2 linked regions of the Spirulina major PCC 6313 genome follow. Each later gene encodes a partner of the first gene's protein in a complex. Links are inferred from orthologs where the notes say so. Each region holds a gene or a part of one and is shown in the gene's direction. Other genes may lie near its edges. The genes, in order: secY and secA.

Region 1 (5,789 bases):
GATGACAATGCAGCGGTGATCATCAATAACGATGGGAATCCGAAAGGAACCCGCGTCTTTGGCCCGGTTGCCCGCGAATTGCGCGATCGCAACTACACCAAAATTGTCTCATTGGCACCGGAGGTCATCTAAATGGCAAAAGCAAAGCGCAACGCACCCAAAACAGCCCAGAAAATGCACGTCAAAGCAGGAGACACCGTCCAAGTGATCTCCGGTCGTGACAAAGGCAAAGTCGGGGAAATCATCCGGTCAATCCCCTCCGACAGCAAAGTAGTGGTCAAAGGGGTCAACATTCGCACCAAACACGTCAAGCCCCAACAGGAAGGCGAATCCGGTCGAATTGAAACCTTTGAAGCCCCCATTCACAGCTCCAACGTCATGCTCTATTCCAATAAAGAGCAAGTGGCGAGCCGCATCAGCTACACCGTCAACGCTGACGGTCGCAAAGTGCGGATGCTCAAAAAAACCGGTGAAATCATCGATTAGTCCACCTATTTGGCCGCCTGACCAAGCCCAGGTTGCCCCATGAATACCCATCATGTCCCAACGACTTAAGCAACTCTACCAAGACACCATTGTCCCCAAGCTCACCGAGCAATTTGGGTACACCAACGTTCACCAAGTGCCCAAGGTGCATAAAATCACCCTCAATCGGGGTCTTGGTGAAGCCTCTCAAAATGCGAAAGCACTTGAATCGTCATTAAGTGAACTCGCGATCATTAGTGGTCAACGTCCCGTCGTGACCCGTGCGAAAAAAGCGATCGCCGGCTTCAAAATCCGAGAAGGAATGCCCGTCGGCGTAATGGTAACCCTCCGCTCCGATCGCATGTACGCTTTTTTGGATCGTCTAATTAGCCTAGCGCTGCCTCGCATCCGTGACTTTCGCGGCATCAGCCCCAAAAGCTTCGACGGGCGAGGAAACTACAGCCTCGGCGTTCGTGAGCAACTTATCTTTCCAGAGATCGACTACGACAGCATCGATCAAATCCGAGGGATGGATATCTCCATCGTGACCACCGCCAACACAGACGAAGAAGGTCGCGCGTTGCTCAAAGAAATGGGCATGCCCTTCCGTAATCAATAGAACCCCGTTACGAAGGAGGAACACACACGCTTATGGCGGCCAACGACACTATTTCCGACATGCTCACTCGCATCCGTAACGCCGGAGCCGTGAGACATAGCACCACCAACGTCCCCTCGACTCGGATGACACGCGACATCGCCCGTGTCCTCAAAGACGAAGGCTTCATTGCCGACTATGAAGAAGCAGGCGAAGGCGTGAAAAAACAACTCACCCTTTCCCTCAAATACGCGGGCCGTACCCGCAAGCCGATCATCAACACCCTGAAACGGATTAGTAAACCCGGTCTCCGCGTTTACAAAAACCGCAAAGAATTGCCCCGTGTCCTTGGTGGCATCGGGATTGCCATCATCTCCACCTCCAGCGGCATCATGACCGATCGTGAAGCCCGGCAGCGCGGTATTGGTGGTGAAGTCCTCTGCTACATTTGGTAGCCCCCCGCTTATCCCCAACCTCGGAGTAAACGCTTATGTCTCGGATTGGCAAACGTCCAATAACCGTTCCTGATAAAGTTACTGTCACCATCGACGGCAACCATGTCGCCGTCAAAGGCCCCAAAGGTCAGCTTGAACGCCAGATTCCCGGCATGGTTGACATCCATCAAGATGGCAACACCATCACAGTGGTGCGTCACAACGAAAGCCGCAAATGCCGCGAGCGTCATGGCCTGTCCCGCACCCTGATCGCCAACATGATCGAAGGCGTGTCCAACGGCTATGAAAAGCAACTGATCATCCAAGGGGTAGGGTATCGTGCCCAAATGCAAGGCACCACCTTAGTCCTCAGTGTCGGCTACAGTCACCCTGTTGAAATTCAACCCCCCGAAGGTGTGCAGTTTGCCGTCGCCGAAAAAAATACTCAAGTGGTGGTCAGCGGCATCAACAAAGAAATTGTGGGTAACGTCACCGCTCAAATTCGGGCTGTACGCCCCCCCGAAGTCTACAAAGGCAAAGGGATTCGCTACAAAGGCGAAGTGGTTCGACGCAAAGCTGGTAAGGCAGGGAAGAAATAGATCATGAAAACAACTCGTAAAGCTCAACTGCACCGTCGCCACCGGCGACTGCGGAAAAAAGTTAGCGGCACAGCCACTCGTCCTCGCTTGGCCGTCTTCCGCTCCAACAATCATATCTATGCTCAATTAATTGATGATGTGCAGCAACATACCCTTGCCGCTGCATCTAGTCTTGATAAAGAACTCAAGACAGATCTGCCATCGGGGGCAAACTGTGATGCATCCACATCGGTGGGCACATTGATCGCAGAACGTGCCAAAGCCAAAGGCATTCAGCACGTTGTTTTTGACCGGGGGGGAAATCTCTACCATGGTCGTGTGAAGGCCTTGGCAGAGGCTGCCCGTGAAGCGGGTCTCGACTTCTAAATCGGTGATCTTAAACAAAGTAAGTAACGATGGCAAAAACAAAAGGTAAAAAAGGGAACCGCACCAAGAAAGAAGAACTCTTTCAAGAGCGGGTTATTCAAATTCGCCGGGTCAGCAAGGTTGTCAAAGGCGGTAAAAAGCTCAGTTTCCGGGCAATTGTTGTCGTCGGTGACGAAAATGGCAAAGTCGGCGTTGGCGTTGGCAAAGCCGCAGATGTGATTGGCGCAGTGCGCAAAGGCGTTGCGGATGGCAAGAAGCAGTTAGTCGATGTGCCGTTGAATAAGGCGAACTCGATCACCCATCCTGCTCGCGGCGTTGCTGGCGGTGCAAAGGTGATGATGCGCCCAGCGGCTCCCGGTACTGGGGTAATTGCTGGGGGTGCTGTTCGTACCGTCTTAGAATTGGCGGGCGTGAAGAACATTCTGGCGAAGCAGCTTGGATCGAGCAGCCCCCTCAATAATGCGCGGGCGGCTGTGGATGCTCTCGAAACGCTGCGGACGTTCCGGGATGTGGCCCAAGAGCGTAATGTTCCCATTGAAAAGCTTTATATCTAATTGTCCGAATCAAGGTTGAAGGGTCAAGACTCTGAACAAAAATCATGAACATTAATGATGCTACGCCCAAGGCTGGGTCAAATAAACGCCGCCGTCGTGTGGGCCGCGGAATTGCAGCGGGCCAAGGGGCCAGTTGTGGTTTCGGAATGCGGGGTCAAAAATCTCGCTCTGGTACCGGCACGAAGCCGGGGTTTGAAGGGGGTCAAATGCCCCTGTATCGGCGTGTTCCGAAGTTAAAACACTTTACGGTGATTAATCCGAAGCTGTTCACGATTGTGAATGTGCGGCGCTTGGCTGAGTTGCCGGCTAATTCTGAAGTGACCTTAGCGTCATTGATGGATTGTGGCATTGTGACCGCCAATGATGGCCCGTTGAAACTGTTGGGCGATGGTGAATTGTCTGTGGCGCTAACCGTGAAGGCGGCGGCTTTTACCGCTGGTGCTCGGCAGAAAATTGAGGCGGCGGGCGGTAGTTGTGAAGTTGTCGCTGGGTAAGTCATACTAGATCAGCGTTCTGCCGTCAGAATGTTTAGTTCGTGGGGATAATTTTAAACTCCTGCGATCGCTCTTAACTTCCCCAAACTCTGTATCAATGAGGTAACCCTTCATGGTTGTCAGCCGCGATAAAACACCAACGGCGCAAGAAACCTTTATGCAAATGGCCCAAGCTGCGGGGCTACGAGGTCGTCTCTTAATCACAATTGGCCTCCTCGTGCTCGTCCGCCTTGGCGTTTATTTACCGGTTCCCGGTGTCGATCTAGCTCGCTTCAGTCGCGAAGTCCAAGACACGCCGTTAATTGGTTTTTTAGATGTATTTTCCGGCGGAGGACTCTCCTTACTCGGTATTTTTGCCCTTGGCATCTTACCGTTCATTAATGCCTCCATCATCATGCAATTGCTCACGGCGGCGCTCCCGTCGTTAGAAAATTTGCAGAAAAATGAAGGGGAAGCCGGCCGACGCAAAATCTCTCAGATTACCCGCTACGTTGCCCTTGGCTGGGCTGCACTGCAAAGTGTGATGCTCACAACCTGGGTACAAAGTTACGCCTACGAACCGGGCCCGGTCTTTTTTGTTGAAACGGTGATTGCCTTCACCGCCGGTTCAATGTTCGTGATGTGGATTTCTGAGCTGATCACGGAACGGGGCATTGGGAACGGTGCGTCCCTGCTGATTTTCGTCAACATTGTGGCGGTGCTGCCGACCATTTTGGGACAAACCGTAGGGGTCGCTCAACAAGGCGGACGTGATGAAATTGCCAAAGTCGTGATTTTGCTGCTGGCCTTTTTGTTGATGATTGTGGGGATTGTCTTTGTCCAGGAAGGGACACGCCGAATTCCGATTATCTCCGCTCGTCGCCAAGTGGGTCGCCGTCTTTACCGTGAACGGACAAACTACCTACCCCTCCGCCTCAATCAAGGGGGGGTGATGCCGATTATTTTCGCCTCAGCGGTGTTATTTTTACCGGCATCTTTGGCACAGTTTACCCAGGGTAAAGAGGGATTCTTGGGGGATTTAAACCAGATTTTAGCCCCGGTGTCCAATGCCATTCGGATGGATGGCCCCACACCTTGGATTTACGTGCTGGTCTTTTTCACCTTAATTCTGTTCTTTAGCTACTTCTATTCATCGTTGATTGTGAATCCGGTGGATATGTCGCAAAACCTCAAGAAAATGGGGTCTAGTATTCCGGGAATTCGTCCCGGACGCGCCACCAGTGAGTATCTAGAGCGGGTGATTAATCGCCTGACGTTCTTAGGTGCAGCGTTCTTGAGTGTGGTGGCGACGGTGCCGACCGCTGTCGAAAGTGCCATGGGGATTCAAACACTGCGGGGGTTGGGATCTACATCCTTGTTGATTTTAGTCGGGGTTGCCATTGATACGGCGAAGCAGATCCAAACCTATGTGATCTCGCAGCGCTATGAAGGCATGGTGAAGAAGTAACGCTGCCTTCTGGACTTCCGTTGGTGTTGAATCGTTGTTTGGGAAGAGATAATTCGCGATCGCTATGAGTAAACGTTTGATTTTTTTAGGGCCGCCAGGGGCCGGGAAAGGCACCCAAGCTGAACGCTTGGCCGCCACGGCGAACATCCCTCATATTTCCACTGGAGAAATAATCCGAGGGGCGATCGCCCACCAAACCCCCCTAGGTCAAAAGGCAAAAGCCTACGTTGATGCCGGAGACCTTGTGCCCGACAGTCTGATTCTCGACCTGATTCGAGAGCGGCTGAGCCAATCCGATACTCAATCCGGTTGGATTCTCGATGGGTTTCCCCGCAATGTCAGTCAGGCTCAATTCCTCGACCAATTGCTTACCGAACTTCATCAAGATGGGGTCTGTGTGATTAGTCTCACCGTCCCTGAAGATGTGCTTGTCAATCGGTTGATGAATCGTCAACGGAAGGATGACAACGAAGCCACCATTCGCCATCGCTTGGTCGTGTATCGCCAAGAAACCGCACCTGTGATTGAGTTTTATCAGGATCGAAATTTACATATTGTCGATGGCGATCGCACCCCCGACGAGGTGGGTTCAACCTTGCAAATGCTTGTTGCAGACTAGTCTAGAACATCATTTGTTACGATAGCGGGGATTATTACTCGACCGGGAACCAGGCTAACTTCAGCCCATGACCTTGATCACCCTCCCCCGATATCCCCAGAATCACCACCTTTATTGTCAGCGAAGAGAGGAGTTTACAGTTTGTCCAAACAAGATCTCATTGAAATGGAAGGCACGGTAACAGAATCGTTACCCAACGCCATGTTTCGAGTT
Region 2 (6,356 bases), 1.3 Mb from region 1 along the record:
TTATCGGAGCGCAATTCGCTCCATTTGTGAAATCCAAGTTTTCAGCAGGATTGCAAGTTTGGATGCTCCACGACATCACCAAAAATTTTGGACATAGTTTTTCCAAAAAAGATATTAAACAACTGCTACAAGTGGCTGGGATTTACAGTTTTTTCGCAATGTTTGACGGAATCATGGAAAACGTCTTATCTCATCTACCAGGATTAGATTATAACAACATACAAAGTGTGCAACAGATCTTGGATCACGTCGTTTCCATTATCGGACAAAACGCAGAAATCATTCCATTCAAAGAAAATATTATTGAAATTTTACAACAGCTTTCAGGTGTGAATCTTATCGCAAATCTTCCTGCCCTAAATGTCTTGTCGGCACTAGAAGCAACATTTTCAACAATTGTTCTTGCCGCTATTTGGATAGCTGTCATGGAAGACTACACAAAGCGTGTGTATGAAGGTCAAGATGTACCTAATCTAAATGAATTATTGTCTCAAAAGTTTAGTCAAGCTAAGGAATTCTTGACATCTTTATTAGGTCAAGTGGAACTAGCATAAGGATCTTATCCCAATTTTCTAACTTACAGCCACAGAACAAGGGGCTTAAGCCCCTTGTCTAAGTTGCTGGATGTGTAGTTCCCGATTTAGCGAAGTTATTATCGGGATTGTGGGGGCTTCCGTTGGAGGGCTATATCATTTTGTATCAGCTTGTGAGGGATGGGGTGGAAATTTTGCGGGTGGTGAGTGCATATCGCGACTTGGATGCGTTGTTCGATGATGGGAATGTGTGAGGCGTTATACGAAGCGGCAGGGTTGGGCTAGGGCTCGCTGTAACAGGACTTGATAGGCGCGATCGCCCACCACATAGGCTCCGAAACGTTCCAAATGGGGGTTTTGGAGTTGGGCATCAAACAGCGTGAACTGGCGCGATCGCAAATGTTCCACCAGCTTCACCATCGCCACCTTCGACCCCTCCGGGATGTGAAAAAACATCGACTCGCCAATAAAGGCCCCCCGAATCGCCAACCCCAAAATCCCCCCTGCGAGGCGATCGCCCTGCCAGGTTTCAAAACTATGGGCCCAGCCCGCCCGGTGCAACTGGAAATAAATGTCTTGCAGTTCCGGCGAGATCCAAGTTGTTTCCCGCGCCGCACAGCCTGCACAGACCGCCGCAAAATCCCGATCAATCGCCACCGTGAAACGATTTTGATTCAGCGATCGCCGCAACGACTTTGGAAACCGAAACCGCTCATCTAAGGGAATCAGCGCCCGCTTCTGGCTCGTATACCAGCCCAACTCCTCCTGCTCATCCGCCATCAGAAAATAGCCCTGGGAATATCCGTCAATGATCGTTGCTGTATCAATCTGCATCTTGCTCATTTACCTATCACCCCAAGACCCTGCCGCTAACCCTGCGATCGCCCCCTGCACTCAAAGCCCATGATGATACCATGGTTATCTGTAGGCCGTAGTGACAGCGCAACAAGACTCAACGCGCTCCATTGCCCACATCACCGTTTTATAATCGAAAACCACCGCTCACCCATGGGGCTGTTTTAAGAGGTATGTTTAAAAACTTATTTGGCGATCCCAACACTCGCAAACTCAAAAAATTTCAACCCCTTGTGGCCGATGTCAACGCCATCGAAGAGGACATTCAAGCCCTATCCGATGATGAACTGCGGGGCAAAACCTTTGAATTTAAAGAGCAACTCGCCAAAGCTCGCACCGACTTAGAACGCAGCGATATCCTTGATGATATCCTCCCCGAAGCCTTCGCCGTCGTTCGTGAAACCGGCCTGCGCGTCTTGGGCATGCGTCACTTCGACGTACAACTGATCGGCGGCATGGTACTCCACAGCGGCCAAATCGCCGAAATGCGCACCGGGGAAGGAAAAACCCTCGTCTCCACCCTCCCCGCCTACCTCAACGCCCTCAGCGGTCACGGTGTCCATGTCGTCACCGTCAACGACTACCTCGCCCGCCGTGATGCCGAATGGATGGGACAAATTCACCGCTTCCTTGGCCTCAGCGTCGGCTTGATCCAAGCGGGGATGAGTCCCGCCGAACGCAAGAAAAACTACGCCTGTGATGTCACCTACGCCACCAACAGCGAACTGGGGTTTGATTATCTGCGCGACAACATGGCCACCGCCATGGATGACGTGGTACAGCGGCCCTTTAACTACTGTGTGATCGACGAAGTGGATTCCGTGCTGATCGACGAAGCCCGCACCCCGTTGATTATTTCCGGCCAAGTGGAACGCCCCACGGAAAAATATCTCCGCGCCGCCGAAATTGCCCGCCAACTCTTCCCCCAAAACGAAGAAGAGGGAACCGGGGAATACGAAGTCGATGAAAAAGCCCGTAACGTCTTGCTCAATGACGAAGGCTTTGCCAAAGCGGAGGAACTGCTCGGCGTGACGGATCTTTACGACCCCGAAGATCCTTGGGCGCATTATATTTTCAACGCGATTAAAGCGAAAGAACTCTTCATCCCCGATGTGAACTACATCGTGCGCGATGACGAGATTGTGATTGTGGATGAATTTACCGGCCGGGTGTTGAAGGGTCGCCGCTGGAGTGATGGTCTGCACCAAGCGATCGAGGCCAAAGAAGGGGTGAAGATTCAAAATGAAACCCAAACCCTCGCCACGATTACCTATCAAAACTTCTTCCTGCTCTATCCGAAATTGGCGGGGATGACGGGGACGGCGAAAACAGAAGAGGCGGAATTTGAAAAAATCTATGACCTCCAAGTGACGATTATTCCCACCAACTTGCCCACCCGTCGCTTTGATATGGCGGATGTGGTCTATAAGACGGAAGAGGCGAAGTGGCAAGCGGTGGCGATGGAATGCAAAGAGATGCACGAACTGGGCCGCCCGGTGTTGGTGGGGACGACGAGCGTTGAAAAGTCGGAAGTCCTTGCGAAGTTGCTGCAAGGGTTGCAGATTCCCCATAATCTCCTCAATGCGCGGCCGGAAAATGTGGAGCGGGAATCGGAAATTGTCGCCCAAGCGGGTCGTAAAGGGGCGGTGACGATCGCAACCAATATGGCGGGTCGCGGGACGGATATTATTTTGGGGGGGAACTCGGACTATATGGCCCGCCTCAAGGTGCGGGAATACCTGATGCCCAAGATTGTCATGCCCGAAGACAAGGAATTGATGGTCAGTGTGCCGGGGGCGAAGGGGAAACGGAAATCCGCCCCTGGCTTCGGGGATGAGGCTAAGCCGCCAAAAACTTGGAAAGCATCTTCGGATATTTTCCCGACGGAGTTGTCCAGTCAGGCGAAAACGATGCTCAAGGATGTGGTGGCCCTGGCAGTGCAGCAGTACGGTGAACAGAGTATGCCGGAATTGGAAGCCGAAGAGAAGATTGCGATCGCCGCTGAAAATGCCCCCGTTGATGATCCGGTGCTGGAAAAACTGCGGGAAGTCTACAACACGATCCGCCGCGAATACGAAGCCCTCACCGGCAAAGAGCACGACGAAGTGATTCAACTGGGCGGCCTCCATGTCATCGGCACCGAACGCCACGAATCCCGCCGGATTGATAACCAATTGCGGGGCCGTGCCGGTCGTCAGGGTGACCCCGGTTCGACGAAATTTTTCCTCAGTTTGCAGGATAATTTGTTGCGGATTTTTGGGGGCGATCGCGTCGCCGGCCTGATGAATGCCTTCCGCGTCGAAGAAGATATGCCCATCGAATCCGGGATGCTGACCCGTTCCCTCGAAGGTGCCCAGAAAAAAGTAGAAACCTTCTACTACGACACCCGGAAACAGGTGTTCGAGTACGACGAAGTGATGAACAACCAACGCCGCGCCATCTATGCCGAGCGTCGCCGCGTTCTCGAAGGCTTCGACCTCAAAGAACAAGTGATCGGCTACGCTGAGCGCACTATGGACGACATCACCGACGCTTACACTAACCCAGAACTTCCCCCCGAAGAATGGAAGCTCAATGACCTCGTTGGCAAAACCAAGGAGTTTATCTACCTTCTTGCCGATCTAGAGCCGAAACACCTCGAAGACATGACGATCGGGGAAATTAAAACTTTCCTCCATGAAGAAGTCCGCAAAGCCTACGACCTCAAAGAACACCAAATCGACAAAATCCAGCCCGGCCTGATGCGCCAGGCGGAGCGGTTCTTCATCTTGCAGCAAATTGATACCCTCTGGCGGGAACACCTCCAAGCCATGGATGCGCTGCGGGAGTCGATCGGGCTGCGGGGTTATGGTCAAAAAGATCCGCTGATCGAATACAAGCAGGAGGGTTATGAAATGTTCCTCGAAACGATGATCGATATTCGTCGGAACGTGGTCTATTCCCTCTTCCAATTCCAGCCCCAAGGTCAACCCCAAACCCAAACCCAAACGGTTTAGATCCCCCCCGCCCCCCTTTTTTAAGGGGGGGGGAACACCCAAACCCCCTCTAACCCTCGTGACCTGGCTCTGCCAGGTTATGAGTAGCAGAGGCTCTGCCTCTCATCAGGCGGCAGGAGGGGGGAATATCCAAAACCCCCTTAATAAGGGGGTCGGCACAGCCGGGGGGATCTCTACCTATTTTTCATCGGAGCATTGGCACTATGGACATTCTCACCCTCACCCAACCGGACGATTGGCATCTACATCTTCGGGATGGGGCGGCGTTGCGGGCGGTCTTACCCGATACGGTGCGGCAGTTTGGGCGGGCGATCGTGATGCCGAACCTGAAGCCACCGGTGCGCACGGTGGCCGAGGCGGCGGCCTATCGCGATCGCATTCTCGCCGCGATTCCCCCAGGGCAACAGTTTGAACCCTTGATGACCCTCTATCTCACCGACCAAACTCGCCCAGAAGATATCGAAGCGGCGAAACAATCGGGGTTTGTCAAAGCGGTGAAATATTACCCCGCCGGTGCGACGACGAATTCCGATTCCGGGGTGACAGATATTCGGAAGTGCGATCGCGTCTTTGCAACCATGGCGGCGTTAGGGTTGCCATTGTTGCTCCATGGCGAAGTGACCGATCCCGCTGTGGATATTTTCGATCGCGAAAAAGTCTTTATTGATCGCCATCTCATCCCGTTGCGCGATCGCGTTCCCCGCCTCCGCATCGTCCTTGAACATATCACCACCGCCGACGCAGTAGAGTTTGTGCGCGGGAGCGATCGCACCGCCGCCACGATCACCCCGCAGCATCTTTTGTTAAACCGGAATCGCATCTTTCAAGGCGGTATTTCGCCCCATTTTTACTGCCTCCCGATCCTCAAACGCGAACCCCATCGCCAAGCCCTCCTCCAGGCTGCCACCTCTGGCAATCCCAAATTTTTCCTCGGCACAGACAGTGCACCCCATAGTCGCGATCGCAAGGAAACCGCCTGCGGTTGTGCCGGGTGTTATACCGCCTTCCATGCCCTGCCCCTCTACGCCGAAGCCTTCGACAGTGTGGATGCACTGGATCGCCTCGAAGCCTTCGCCAGTTTCCACGGCCCCGACTTCTATCAACTCCCTCGAAATACTCAACAGATCACCCTCACGAAAAAACCCTGGCAAATCCCCACCGCATTACCCTTCCCCGATTCGGAACTTGTGCCCTTAAACCCTGGCGAAACCCTCACCTGGCAAATGGTGCATTAATCCCAGGGTTTGGTGTAGATGCCGATGTGATTAGCGATCGTGCGTTCGGTCATGGGGATTTTGGTGTGGATGGGGGCGTTGAGGAGTTTAGGGCCATCGGGAGTTTCGTAGGCCAGAGTTGCAGAGCCGCCACCGTCGAGGGCGATCGCATCCGTCGCCCCCAACTCTTGCGCCCATTGGCCCGCCTCCATGAGGGTCATCCCTGTGCTGTAAAAGGGTTGTTTGCCATCCACGATGATTAACCAAAGTGTTGTCCCGGTGGCGTTGGTGGCGGCAATGGTGCGGGCGTAGGGTTTGCGGTTGGCGGAGCGATCGGGTAATGTCCCGCTAATCAGGAGGCGAGGGAGACCCGCGAGGGCCTGGGTAGTATCGGGAGGGCAAGTGGTATCGGCGGAAATCTGCATCCGTTGCGTAGGGCCAAAACAGACCGGATGCCAGTCAGTGCGGGGCTTGGCGTAGGGGATACCGTCGGCGATCGCTTCACCGAGAACATAAACGCGATCGCCCCCATGGGGAAAATAATCCCACGGCGTATTTTCGATAAAGGGGTAAAAATAACTGCCGTTGATGGCGATTTGGGCGCGGGATTGGCGCAGAAAGTCGGTCGTGGTGGCGGCGCGGGTTTGGCCGGGATGGTCAGGATCGCCGGGGGAAACGATGAGGCGCACACCGGGGACGGTGAGGTCAATGGTGAGGGTGTGGATCACCAAGGGGCGGGGAGAGTCGAGCACGGTGCG

What was found.
Region 2: the proteins of secY (region 1) and secA are in contact, whole or in part, in a crystal structure (PDB 3DIN), measured with the Thermotoga maritima proteins. The link is inferred for Spirulina major PCC 6313 from one-to-one orthologs. Residues at the interface, in WP_004081795.1 of Thermotoga maritima: Glu108, Gly109, Glu110, Glu111, Ala236, Glu237, Arg238, Arg239, Ile240, Thr241, Ile242, Gln243, Tyr244, Ala245, Arg246, Arg247, Val248, Thr249, Gly250, Arg251, Arg252, Val253, Tyr254, Gly256, Ala257, Ser258, Thr259, Tyr260, Leu261, Pro262; in WP_004082002.1 of Thermotoga maritima: Glu261, Ala262, Arg263, Lys300, Ala301, Arg302, Thr303, Ile304, Ile305, Leu323, Tyr324, Asp325, Pro326, Val329, Ser330, Tyr333, Ile336, Lys340, Phe345, Val349, Glu363, Phe364, Tyr374, Ser375, Gly376, Gly377, Glu393, Ile395, Thr482, Ser483.

What each region holds. Positions count from the first base shown.
Region 1 is NZ_KV878783.1:3,295,432-3,301,220, forward strand. What follows is about bases 2,975-5,789. They hold secY (preprotein translocase subunit SecY), read left to right. Parts: upstream 2,975-3,622; coding sequence 3,623-4,957; downstream 4,958-5,789. Other genes in these bases: rpsE (30S ribosomal protein S5), read left to right, coding at 2,975-3,016; rplO (50S ribosomal protein L15), read left to right, coding at 3,061-3,510; SPI6313_RS14500 (adenylate kinase), read left to right, coding at 5,022-5,576; infA (translation initiation factor IF-1), read left to right, coding at 5,718-5,789. Also shown: rplN (50S ribosomal protein L14), read left to right, coding at 1-132; rplX (50S ribosomal protein L24), read left to right, coding at 133-486; rplE (50S ribosomal protein L5), read left to right, coding at 539-1,084; rpsH (30S ribosomal protein S8), read left to right, coding at 1,117-1,518; rplF (50S ribosomal protein L6), read left to right, coding at 1,554-2,096; rplR (50S ribosomal protein L18), read left to right, coding at 2,100-2,462; more of rpsE, read left to right, coding at 2,492-2,974. UniProt on the Escherichia coli protein: The central subunit of the protein translocation channel SecYEG. Consists of two halves formed by TMs 1-5 and 6-10.
Region 2 is NZ_KV878783.1:4,615,999-4,622,354, reverse strand. The notes cover bases 1,203-4,584. They hold secA (preprotein translocase subunit SecA), read left to right. Parts: upstream 1,203-1,561; coding sequence 1,562-4,384; downstream 4,385-4,584. Other genes in these bases: aat (leucyl/phenylalanyl-tRNA--protein transferase), read right to left, coding at 1,203-1,367. Also shown: SPI6313_RS20415 (GTPase), read left to right, coding at 1-554; more of aat, read right to left, coding at 792-1,202; pyrC (dihydroorotase), read left to right, coding at 4,588-5,619; SPI6313_RS20395 (phosphodiester glycosidase family protein), read right to left, coding at 5,616-6,356. UniProt on the Escherichia coli protein: Required for protein export, interacts with the SecYEG preprotein conducting channel.